DNA from 3 places in the Parabacteroides sp. CH2-D42-20 genome. Region 2 is predicted to be linked to each of the others. Evidence: riboswitches for the same ligand, from Rfam matches in the RefSeq annotation. Region 2 holds a riboswitch; each other region holds the start of a gene.
The links. A riboswitch is a leader RNA that binds a small molecule or an ion and turns the genes downstream of it on or off. The one in region 2 is predicted to bind cobalamin.
Positions count from the first base shown of each region.

Region 1: it holds a riboswitch for cobalamin, as region 2 does, so the genes downstream of both, D7V92_RS00425 (TonB-dependent siderophore receptor) here and D7V92_RS04735 (ABC transporter substrate-binding protein) in region 2, are expected to answer to the same signal.
Region 3: it holds a riboswitch for cobalamin, as region 2 does, so the genes downstream of both, D7V92_RS00440 (TonB-dependent receptor) here and D7V92_RS04735 (ABC transporter substrate-binding protein) in region 2, are expected to answer to the same signal.

Region 1 covers NZ_RAYG01000001.1:113,366-117,595, reverse strand. Annotated here, with positions in the region: gene D7V92_RS00425 (TonB-dependent siderophore receptor) at 1-1,965, opposite strand, end outside; cobalamin riboswitch at 2,077-2,274, opposite strand; gene D7V92_RS00420 (DnaJ domain-containing protein) at 2,454-3,251, opposite strand; gene D7V92_RS00415 (HAD family phosphatase) at 3,507-4,124, opposite strand.
Region 2 covers NZ_RAYG01000005.1:128,781-133,010, forward strand. Annotated here, with positions in the region: gene D7V92_RS04725 (ABC transporter ATP-binding protein) at 1-50, opposite strand, end outside; gene D7V92_RS04730 (iron ABC transporter permease) at 52-1,089, opposite strand; gene D7V92_RS04735 (ABC transporter substrate-binding protein) at 1,099-2,262, opposite strand; cobalamin riboswitch at 2,325-2,524, opposite strand; gene D7V92_RS04740 (precorrin-2 C(20)-methyltransferase) at 2,591-3,295, shown strand; gene D7V92_RS22415 (hypothetical protein) at 3,344-3,484, opposite strand; gene D7V92_RS04745 (hypothetical protein) at 3,460-3,855, opposite strand.
Region 3 covers NZ_RAYG01000001.1:119,467-123,696, reverse strand. Annotated here, with positions in the region: gene D7V92_RS00445 (anaerobic ribonucleoside triphosphate reductase) at 1-1,150, opposite strand, end outside; cobalamin riboswitch at 1,413-1,614, shown strand; gene D7V92_RS00440 (TonB-dependent receptor) at 1,663-3,846, shown strand; gene D7V92_RS00435 (sirohydrochlorin cobaltochelatase) at 3,880-4,230, shown strand, end outside.

The DNA.
Region 1 (4,230 bases), on a different contig from region 2:
CACATAATCGAAGATATTATCGATACCGACATTGATATCTAGGTTCCATTTTTTCTTTTTCAATACGTTATGACGGGTATTCAATCGCCATAGCTGATAACTTTTTCCATCACCGTCCGTGATATAAAAGCGGGTGGATTGGTATCGGCCGAACAAGGTGACATCCAATTTATACTTTTTCCACGCATGGTTCCATGCTAGTTTCCAATTGGCATTATGGAATGAGGTTCCGTTGATCGGGGTGTAGAGCATATAATTCGAGTCGGCCGGATCATCCGTATATTGCGCTTTGGCATCCGTATAGCTATAGCCTCCACCAATAGCCAAGGAAGATAGGATTTGATAGGTGAGCGATATATCTCCCCCGAAAGAGCGGGCTTTGGATAAGTTCTTGTGTTGCATGCTGGCCTCGATCTCATCCAATCGGTCTTCGGCGCTTGTCGGGATCTCGGTCAAGGCGATCATGTTCTTGATACGGTTGTAGAATCCTGTTACCGTGATCTGCAGGTTCGATGCGTGATATTCTACGCTCGCCGAATAATAATTGGACTTTTGCGGTTTTAAATCCTTATTACCATAATAATGTTTCCACGGGCCGCCGCCGATCTGCGTGATATAATCATCGTGCAACTCCTTTAAGGTAGGAGCCTTAAATCCATTTGAGTATGTGGCTCGGATATTGAAGTCGCCTAGTTTGTACATGGCGGAGACTTTAGGGGTAAACGTAGCCCCGAACTCTTGGTGCACGACGAAGCGCCCACCTACCGTCACATTCAACCGATCCGTCGGGTTCCATTCGTCTTGTACATAAGCGGAAGCCGTAAATACGGAGGCTTTCCCGTTCTCGATACGCCGGGGAGATTTCAAATGATCGTATTGATATTCGAGTCCGGCGCTTAGGATATTGTTTTCCCCGAGATGGAATACGCTTTTGGCTTGTCCTAGGAAACGTTGTTGAGAGGTTTCCAGAATATGTTCTCCGGGATAACGAGTGATACGTAAATCCGTCTCCGGATCGAAGAAGTTCGTAACATCTTTATGATGGTAATTATAGAAATAACTATAGTTACCATAAGTTAGGTCTACCGAAAGAAAATTCAGTCCTCCCAATGTGTATTTAGCTCCTCCGGCCACATCGAAGTTCCGGTAGAATTGATCATAGGTATAATACTTGAATGCGCCGTGCGGACGATAATTCCATTTCTGGTAAAAAGAGCCATCGGCCGAAAGGTTCAGCCGGTCGTTCACTTTGTAGGTTAAGTTCTCCCTTAACGTAAAGTTCGTGGATCGGTTTACGGTTCGTGTCACGGTTCCATCCATTACCTCGTGATGGTCCCATTCTTGGGTCGTATTTCGCCAGCCGTCCGTATGGGTCGTACTAAGTGAGGTGGTGGAATTCACTCTCTTATGCCCAAAGCCGATTTGTACGCTTTCCAATATATCTCCATATGATCCGACACGAGTCGTATTCGATAGGCTCACTTTATCCCGGTTCTTTTTCGTGATAATATTGATAACACCGGCGATAGCGTCCGAGCCATACAGGGAAGAGGCGGCACCTTTTACGATCTCGATACGTTCGATATTGGCGGGGTTGATAATACTCAAGTCGTTTTGTCCGCCGGTATCTCCGTTGATCCGTTTGCCATTGATAAGGATCAAGATGTAATCGTTGCCTAATCCGTTCATCTGGATGCCACTACCCATGTCGCTCGGATTGAAGGTGATGGAAGCGTTCAGTCCTTCCAGAATATCTTGCATACTGCGTCCTTGGTAACTGTCAAGGGCTTTGCCGGTGATTACCTCTGTTTGCACAGGGGCGTCTTTCAGATAGTGTTCGGTACCCGTACCGGTGACCACGACCTCGTTCAATAGCACGGAAAGTTCCTTCGGATCTTTCAATATGCTTTGGGCGCATACGGATTGTACGCATGCCACCAGAATAGCGAATGCTAAAAGCCTCATATAGTGTTTTATTTGTACACAAAATAAAACAACAAGCCTCTATCTGGTTATGTCTCAAAAAATAAATTGAATCGTTTTTTGTATGACACATACTTCTATCCTGGAAGCTTGATGTTATTGTAAGACTTTAGCAGGTATTCTGGCTCTCCTCTGGTTAGAAACCTTCCCATTCCGACTTAGGAACAGTGGCTTTTGAACTTCTAACCAACTTAATGAGGATTACAGCTGCAGGAACAGCTCCGGATTCACACCGGATTCCCTCTCACCAAACTATGTGATAGCTTGATTACTAAAATCGGAGGCAAAGATATGAATGTTTTCTAATATTTAGAAAATATATATGAAAAAGTTTTTCTATAAACAGCCGATTGCGTTTTTGTAAGGTATGATATGTCTGTCCACTTCTATTTAGGAGAAAGAATATTTACATCATAAAGAAGGTAAATGTAATTGGCTGACAATTCGTAAGTAATACTGTTTGTCGAATCTTACTTCAAGCCTCTCGATTGATAGATTCTTTCCTTGGCCTCATTTATTTTCTGGAACTTCTCGTTGGCGGCCTTGCGGATGTCTTCTCCCAAACTGGCTACTTTGTCCGGATGATGCTTGACGGCCATCCGGCGATAGGCGGCACGGACTTCCTCGTCCGTGGCGGTCGGTTCTATCTCTAGCACCTTGTAGGCATCGTCCAAGGAACTTCCTTTTAGGTTCAACATGGATTCAACTTCTCTATCAGACATTCCCATCGCCATCGCTACCTCTTTCAAGGCATTGATCTCGGCCGCGCACACATTCCCGTCACTCTTAGCGATCTCGGCGAGGAACGCGAGCAATTGCAGCCGCTCCTCATAACTTAGGTTGTATGCGATCTGGGTTCCGCATTCCCGGATGGTATTCTTGAATCCCATGTTGTTCTCTTGATCCATGCGTTTGGCTTGGTCGAAAAGCTTTAGCAATATCTCCTCACCTTGGCTTACGGCGATCTCGCCGAAGTTTCTCCGGAGGAACTGACGGACGTATTCCATCTCGCTATGCATGATCTTCCCGTCGGCACGGATGATATAGGATGCCATAACCAACATGGAGAAAAGGAAACTGTTACGTTCCCCGGCGTATGGGTCTCTTCGTGTATGTTCATCATCGTAATTGGTTCCCCCACCGAAAGACTGCCCCGTCATATTTGCCCCTTCCTCGAAGAAGGAGCCTAATATAATGCCGGCTAGAGCGCCTAGCGGTCCGAACGCCATAAATCCCAAGACGCCACCTATCCATTTCCCGATACCCATATTCCTGTTTATCTTATTTGTTGATTACCGATATGCAATATTCGTAAAAAAACGGGAGATATGCAAATGTAAAAGGCGGGTGTGTGAAGCATACCCGCCTTGCGGTTATTTGGAGAGTTGGATCTTGAATGTTTTCTCACTTATCCGGATGAGATACGTTCCGAAGGGCAATCCCTCGTAGCCCTGTAAGCCTATTTGCTTTTGGTAGCGTACAATCTTTCCATTGAGCGTGATCACCATCACTGGCTGTAGCTATTATTGTTCAATTTTGATCCCGAAAATTCGCTCTATTTCAAAAATATACTTTTTGGTTGTTGTAAACAATACGGCTTCCATTCCAATCGCCTTTGCACCCAACACATTCACCATTCTGTCATCCGCAAACAAACATTCCGACGGTTTAAGGCCATATTTGTCACAAAGGCGAAGATAAATTTCCTTTTCAGGCTTGATGAAGTGTTCCTCACATGATATTACCATACCGTCAAGTAACCGGAATATGTCGAATTTCTCCATGACCCGGTAGATTGTGTCGCTCCAGTTCGTCAACCCATATAGTTTGAATCCGGATTGCTTTAACTTTTTTAGAAGTACACGCATACCTTCAATCTCTCCTGTTATCTCTTCAAGATAATTATCTTTGAAAAATGTGAAGGCATCACTATATTCAGGATACCTTTTTATCGCTCCGTCAATCATTTTATCAAACGGGATTATTCCACGGTCGCACATGTTTATAAATTCCGGATCTGATAGAATCTTGTGAAAACCGATTAGCGACACTTCATCATCCCCGAAATATCGTTCAAGCATGGGTTGCAAATCGTGATTTACGAGGACCTTGCCAAAATCAAAAATGAGGTTTTTAATCATTATCTTCGATATTTTTAATTACACGGAAAGGATTGCCGCCTCCTATCCATACATTTTTAATATTCAGTTTTCATGCTTTCAATTCATGTCATTGCAGAGCCATATT
Region 2 (4,230 bases):
GAATGGTAACCGATCGAAAGTCCGTTAATATGAATCGTATCTTGTTTCATCTTACTCGTTCAATTCATTCTTTCGTTTTCTAAATAATACCGAGGCCACTACAGGAGCACCTACTAAAGCGGTTACCGAGTTGACAGGTAACGCTCCCTCGAACCCCGGCATACGGGCGATCAAATTACAGATCAACGCCAACGCCGCACCGGCGAATAAGACCGCAGGCATTAAAATCCGATGGTCGGAAGTTTGAAATATGGCCCGGCATAAATGCGGAACGGCTAGCCCCAAGAAGATAATAGGTCCGCAATAAGCCGTGACAATCGCCGTAAGGACCCCGGCCGAGGTGATAACCAACAAACGGGCCCGCTTGATATTAAGTCCCAAATTGCGTGCGTAGCTATCCCCAAGAAGCATCAAGTTCATGGTCTTGATAAGCAGGAACGAGAGAGGGATCAAGACTGTCATAAGAATCACGAACAACGTCATCTGATTACCGGAAACACGGGCGAAACTACCCAATCCCCAAATCACGTATGCACGGATATCCTCCTCGACGCTAAAGAATTTAAGTACACCGATCACGGCGTTTGCCACGTAACCGATCATCACACCGATAATCAACAACGTGACATTTCCTTTTACCTTTTGGGAAACATACACGATCAGCGCCATCACGGATAAGGAACCGATCACGGCCGCTATCGATAAGGCGATCTCCCCCATAAAACCAAGTTTACTCAAGGCAACGCCCCCTAAACTACCGCTTAACAACACCACGAAAGCGACACCCATGCTCGCTCCCGAACTGATACCTAAGACCGAAGGTCCGGCCAATGGATTACGGAAAACGGTTTGCATCTGTAAGCCGCTGATGGATAAGCCTGCTCCCGCTACCAACGCTGTCAATGCCTGTGGTAGTCGGGATTTCCAGATAATATTCTGCCATGTAATAGGCTCATTTCCTGAATTCCAGATAATATGCCAAACCGATTGAAGAGGAATAGAGACTGACCCCAACACCAAATTCAAAAAGATTAGAACAAAAATAGCCGTGACAATCGCCAGCATCCATAGGGTATTTGAATGTTTCATCAGCGTTCCTTATTTAAGTCGAGAATAATAGACCGGCTCATGATCCGGTAATAAATCCGGATGAAAGATATGAAGCAAATCCGCTAGGACGATCTCCGGTTCTGTCGGCATACTCTCATAAAACGGCGTGTTCTTCATATTACAATAGATAATCCCTTTCTCCCGGAACGCACGGAAATCCGCATAACGAGGATCTTGCTCTTTCAATGCCTCATAGCTAAACGTTCCCGGGAAACTATTCACGATACGCCAGAAATCAGCATCGTCCGCTTGGTTATAGACCGTCTCGAAGTCTAATGTAACACCACCGGATCGCTCATCGTCTTTCAAGAAATAATCAGCGCCGGCATCCTTGAAAAGCTGTGCCAAGAAACTCTTTCCTCCTACGGCATACCAGTTTCCACCCCGTAACTCGCCACTAAAAACGATCGGACATTTTTTAACCTTGCCATCCGCCGTAAGTTCCTTTAATTCATTATACCTCTTCTCAATGGCGGCAAAACGCTCATTGCCCTCTTTCTCTACCCCTAACAACAAGCCTATGAACTTGATCCATTCAGCTTGTCCCAATGGCGTAGTCTCCTTATAACCCAAATGGGGAATCAAGGGGATACCCACGTCTTTCAGCGTCTCATAGCCTCCCCGCTTGAATGGCGATACAAGGATCAAATCAGGATTCATACTCATGATAACCTCGTTATCGAAATTTCCCTCTATACCGATCTTTGCGGTTTTACCTTCTTTCAGGCGTTCGTTCATCTCTTTATTGAACAAATGCCGTGTACTGGTAATCCCAACGACCTTATCCAAGGCACCCAATTTAATAAAATTCGATAATTGCAGGGAAGTCATACAGATAACACTTCGGATAGGAAGCTCTATCATCGTATAATCAACGGGAATCCCCGTGGGTTTCGAACCTCTTTTTACGAACGCATAATGAAACGTGGTGCTTTCCTCGTTTTGAGGATCTTGAATATCAGCCAAGACATATTGATCCGCATAGGTAAGCTTGAATCCTTGGGCGTATAAAGGCTTAACCTGCTCTTGCGAGAATGCGGATTGCTCTACGGAAGCCGTCTTCCCTATTTCTCCTTTTTCACGGATACCTGAAGTACATGATAAAGTCAATACCGATAAAAGCAAGCATCCACCCGCTATAAACTTATTCATAATCCTTGTTTAATTGACAGTTGATCATTGACAGTTACTCTCGTCCTGCTCCACGGGACAGCAACATTTATTTATGAACCGGCAGGTCTTCTGACTTACTTCCATTCTGGACGCCTTCCCGATTACGAAACCAGTGGCCAAGGTATTGTCCGAATGTTTAGAAGTTCACAGCAGCGTGGTCTGTCCGGGATTCTCACCCGGTTCCCTTTTAATCCGCCTCCCGGAAAAAGAGATAAGCGGAGCCTATTACAGCGACAAAAGTAGTAAGAATATTTGTATACATCCGCAATTTTAAGGACTTTTGCGTTTCAAATAAAAACAGATACACATGAATCATCCTATTCACTTCGTCTCATTAGGTCCCGGTGATCCGGAATTAATTACGCTGAAAGGGCTTAAAACATTACAAAAGGCTGATATTATCTATTGTCCTGCTACACAAGGCAAGCATGGAATCATATCTCGGGCGACGGATATATTGAAAGCTATTGAGGTAGACGAATCCTTGATCCATCCGTTTATTTTGCCAATGAGTAAGGAACGGACAGATGCGTTAAACGCTTATAACGAATTGTTTCTGGATGCCCAAGCTGAATATTTGAAAGGAAAACAAATCGTGATCGTCGCCGAGGGAGACGCTGGTTTTTATTCATCTATACAATATGTATACGATAAATTCGAGGAAGCAGGAATCCCGGTCGATCGAATCGCAGGAATTCCGGCATTTATAGCGGCAGGTGCCTTGGCCGGGATACATATCGTAAAACAAGAGGAGCAAATTAACGTAATCCCCGGGACTGCGTCGTTCGATGAACTTTCGGCAAAAATAGAAAATGGAATGATCATCGTCATCATGAAATTACCGGGTTGCCAAGAGGCTATTCATACTTGTATCCGGCAGTATGCGGATAAGGCGGTTTTTCATTATTTCGAGAATGTTGGAACAGGAAAAGAATATTATACTACTGATATCACCACTATACATTCCAAGGATTTCCCCTATTTCTCCCTACTGATTATCCAACCTCGCTAAAAGAAGAAGGCTGCCCGGAGAGTAACCAAACCCGGACAGCCCATCTTATTACGCTACATGCAATATATGCTTAAGCTGATCGATATGGAAACGAAGTGTATCCATATAAGGTTTCACTGAATTATGATACATGATCGCTTTTGCGTGCATATCTTCCAACTCGCTTACTTTACGGTTCGCCTCACGCATTTTACAAGCGTTGTAGCGAATACCCGATACATGTCCTTGATATCCTCGATCGCTTGGTTTCCCCGGTTGAAGATAGACTCTGCTTCTTCCGGAGCGTATACCGTATAGGCTTGGGCAACGTCATCCAGTAATGCCTGTTGATAAGAGCCGGCTATCGGGAGCAATTGATGGATCGCATGATGACATAAAGAATGAACCTCGTTTTGAAGCTTCTTCAATTCTACTTCCCACTTTGATTCACATACTTCATCCAATTGTTTGACTTCCGCTACGACACGGCCGCTAAACAATTCCACTACCATCTTTTCCCATGCTTCTGCTACCCACGATTTAGTAGCAAATGTAACCTGACTAAATCTTACTGTTGACATAACCTTAAATTTACATATTATATTGCTAATGTTATTAATCTCTTATCTATTTCAATTTATCACACTCAAACCATTTTAGCTTTCTTTTTATCGTTGTGACACCATAAAATTAATCAAATTATCATAGATGGATAATTTTAAAGACTATTTTATAATTCTTTAAGAGTGCGACAAGCAAAACGTATGATTTTTGCAAAGTTCACTTTACAAAAAGTTCAATTTCAAGCCTAACAGCTATCACAAAAAGCAAGATCATCGCCATCTTCGCACAAAAATATCAAAATAACACAATCTTATTATTCCATAAAGGGGGAAAACCTTGTTCCGTATCATTTTGTTATTATAATAAATTAGATTTACTTTGTTCAAACTATA
Region 3 (4,230 bases), on a different contig from region 2:
GGAAGAAACGACGGGCGGTGACCTTGCAGGCCAATTGGTAAAGATCGTAGTTACGGTCTTCCGGCAGATAGCTTACGCCTCGTTTCTTTTTCCATATCTGGATCGGGAAGATAGCGGTCTCGCCGTTACCTACGCCTCTGTAAGTGCTTTTTAATAACTCCCGGATGATGCAACGACCTTCCGCCGAGGTGTCGGTCCCATAATTGATGGAGCTGAATACCACTTGGTTGCCTCCACGGGAATGGATCGTGTTCATATTATGGATAAAAGCCTCCATCGATTGGTGTACACGGCTTACCGTGCGGTTGATGGCATGTTGTATAATGCGTCTATCACCGCTTAATCCATCCAAGGTCTGTGTCTGGTAATCGTCGATAGGCTTATTATATAAGTGGGAGAAATCCTGTCCGTATAAATCCTCTAAGGTCTTTACTTCCTCGATAAAGCTATTACGTACGTAAGGTGCTAGGTAGAAATCGAACGCCGGTATCGCCTGTCCGCCATGCATCTCGTTTTGGGCGGTCTCTAGAGAGATACAGCCAAGGATGCTTGCGGTTTCGATTCGTTTAGCCGGACGTGATTCGCCATGACCGGCGGAGAACCCGTATTTCAGGATGCGATCCAACGGGTGTTGTACGCAGGTCAAGCTTTTAGTCGGATAATAATCTTTATCATGAATATGGAGGTAGTTGTTAGATACGGCTTCCTTGACCTCTTCGCTCAATAAATAGTCATCTACAAACGGCTTGGTGGTCTCGCTGGAGAATTTCATCATCATGCCGGCGGGTGTATCGGCGTTCATATTCGCGTTCTCACGGGTGATGTCGTTGGATTTGATATTGATAATCTCCAAGAACATATCCCGTGTTTTCGCCTTGCGGGCTACGCTTCGCTGATTTCGGTAAGCGATATATTTCTGCGCTACGTCCTTCCGGCTACTGGCCATCAATTCCAGTTCCACGGCATCTTGAATCGCCTCTACGGTCATTTGAGGTTCTCCCTTGAATGAGATATGATCTGTGATCTGGCGAATCAGTTGCATATCTTCTCCCTTGTCTGTATGCAACATGGCTTTACGGATAGCGGTTACTATCTTCTCCTCGTTGAAGCCAACGATACGCCCGTCCCGTTTAACAACTGTCTGTATCATGATGTCGATTAATTTGTGATTGATTATGCGTGCAAAGGTATCTTATTACACTATATGATTTTCTTTTTGGAAAACTTTTTGCTGATTAAATTATGTTAAGGTGTTAATTTGTAGTGCGTTGTGAAAAGTTTTGGAAAACTTTGTGTCTTGTATGATTGCTTTTGTTTTCCTTTTTGGCGATGTGGTGTGTTGTAAGCTTCTCTTTGTAAAGCTTTTAAAGAACATAAGCTGGGATATATTTTTGTTTATATAAAATAATTCATACTTTTGCCCCCGTTTTGGTGATGACGTAAAACCATCCGGTTTCGTCATAAAGAGGGAATCCGGTGTGAATCCGGAGCAGTGCCCGCTACTGTAAGCTTTTGTAAAGTAGAAAACATTTCTCATACCACTGTCTGTAAAAGACGGGAAGGTCGTTTTCTACGAGGTAAGTCAGGAAACCTGCCAAGCGTTTTTATTGCTGTTTTTCTCGGGGTCAGGAAAGCGGAAATATACATAATAACAAATCGTTTATGAAAAGAAAGTGTTTGTGCGCGGCTTTAGCTGTAAGTTGTGCGATAAACGTATCATTTGCGCAGGTACGTTTACAGGGTAAGGTCGTGGATGAAAGTAATGAACCAATTCCGGGCGCGAATATCCGCGTGTCGGAATCCTTGAATGGTACAACCACGGATGCTAGCGGAAAATTTGAGCTGAACCTTCCCGATGGTAGACATCGTATTCGTGTGACTTACCTTGGCTATGAGCAAGGCGTGTATCAAACGGATCACTCGGAAAAAGATGTCGTTATTAAGCTGAAAGAAAAGTATGTGAATATCGATCAAGTGGTGGTAACCGGTACCGGTTCGCATCGCCGCATGAGTAATTCCCCTATTCCCGTGAAAGTGCTTACGGGAAAAGACTTGAAAGAGGCGAGCGTAACCAATTTCCAAGATGCGATGACCAAGCTGAATCCGAGTATCGTATTTATGGAAAACGGACAGGGGGCTACGATGAATATGAACGGATTGACAGAGAAATACGTGGTTATCTTGGAAAACGGTAAGCGTTTGGCCGGCGATGATACCTATTCCCGTATCGATATGTCTAACGTAAAACGGGTAGAGATCTTGAACGGGGCCGCTTCCGCTTTGTATGGTAGCGACGCGATCGCCGGCGTTATCAATATCATCACGGATGATTCCCGCAATAAGGTGAACGTGACGAGCAATAGCCGTTATGGTAGCAAGAACCAATTCTTGCAGTCGGTCAACGCGGACGTGAATGTAGGGAAGTTCGGTTCATATACTTCTTATCAATATCAACGGGCCGATGGTTGGCAATTAAATCCCTATACGGAGAGTAAAGGCGAGTTGGTTCCTACCAATAAGCAAGCTTCCGAGGGATTTCACCGGAACGTGATCAACCAACGTTTCACGTACGACGTTACGGATCGTTTGTCTTTTTATGTGCGTGGTACTTTCTTCGGACGTTCCAGCGATCGTCCGATGCCGATGGATAAAGTGAATACGACCAACTATGATATGAGAAAAGAGACGTTCACTTATGGGGCGGGCGCTCAATACATGATTAATAAGAACTCTTATTTGAACGCTGATTATCTGTCGGACAATCATAGTACGTATAAGGATTTCTTTGATGGAAAGAAAAGCGGAGAGAGTGATATGACGAAACGGATTCATTACCATAACTTGAATGTCAAGGGAATCTTTCGTCTGGGCAAGTATAATAAGCTTTCGGCTGGTGCGGAGTTCATTAAAGAGTTACTGAGTAGCGAGACGGATAACATAGCGGGTAAAAGTATGTACACGACCGCGCTTTATGCGCAAGACGAGATCAATATCAATGAGCATTTCCAAGCGTACGCGGGTTTGCGCTATATTTACCATGAGAATTTTAAGAGTTATGCGACTCCTAACGTGGCTTTGCTGTATAAGGTAGGCGGTTTTAATTTCCGCGGATCGTATGCGGCTGGTTTCCGTACACCTGAATTGAAAGAGTTGTATACGGAATCGGAGAAGAAAGCGTCTGGAGCGACTCGCCTTACGATCGGTAATCCGGATCTGGACCCGGAGAAGAGCGACAATTTCACGTTGAGCGCAGAATATACGATGCGGTATTTTTCTTTGTCCGTGTCCGCTTTTATGAATAACGTACGTAGCATGATTAACTATAAGATATTGGATACGGCGGAACGGGATGCTTATAACACCGCCCATGGTACGGATTATGATGAGATACAGATGCGTGCGAATATCGATAAAGCGAAGATCAAAGGTATTAACGTGACCTTCAATAGTTATCTGGGAGCGGGCTTTACCTTGAATGGTGGCTATAGTTTCATGGATGGAAAGAACGTATACGAGGATGAACCTTTGGATAAGACCGTTAAGCATAGTGGTACGGTAGCGGCTATGTGGTCTCATACTTGGAATAAGTATAAGCTGAACGTGAATTTTAACGGACGTATCCAAGGGGAACGTTATTCTACTTCTTATGGATACGCACCGAAATATTCCTTGTGGAATCTCAATACGAGCCATACGTTTAGAGCCGGCGATTTCTTGTTGGAACCGGGAGTAGGTATCGAGAACCTTTTTGATTATGTAGATGATCGTCCCTTTAATTACAATTACGCTACATTGACCCCGGGCCGTACCTATTACGTCAGCCTTCTGGTCCGTTTCAAGCAGTAAACTGTCACATGTCAACTATTAACTAATATAATAATGTATAGGGGATTTTTACGATCCATGTTTGTTTGTTCACTCCTGCTCGGGCTCGCCTGTTCATTATGGGCGAAACCCGGGCGGGAGTTTTACGCTTCCGATATCCGGGAGAGCATGGAAAAGGGAGATAAGTTAGCGATCTTGATGGTACATTTCGGGAGTGCTTACCCGGAAGCTCGTACCCAAGTACTCGATGTGATGAACAAGCGTGTCAAGGAGGCTTTCCCAGACGTGGAAGTCCGGCAGGCTTATAGCGCCCGTAGCGTAGTGAGTCGGTTGAGGGCGCAAGGTGTTTGGGTTCAGTTGCCGGCGGACGCCTTGGTGGAGTTGCGTGATCAAGGGTTTACCCAT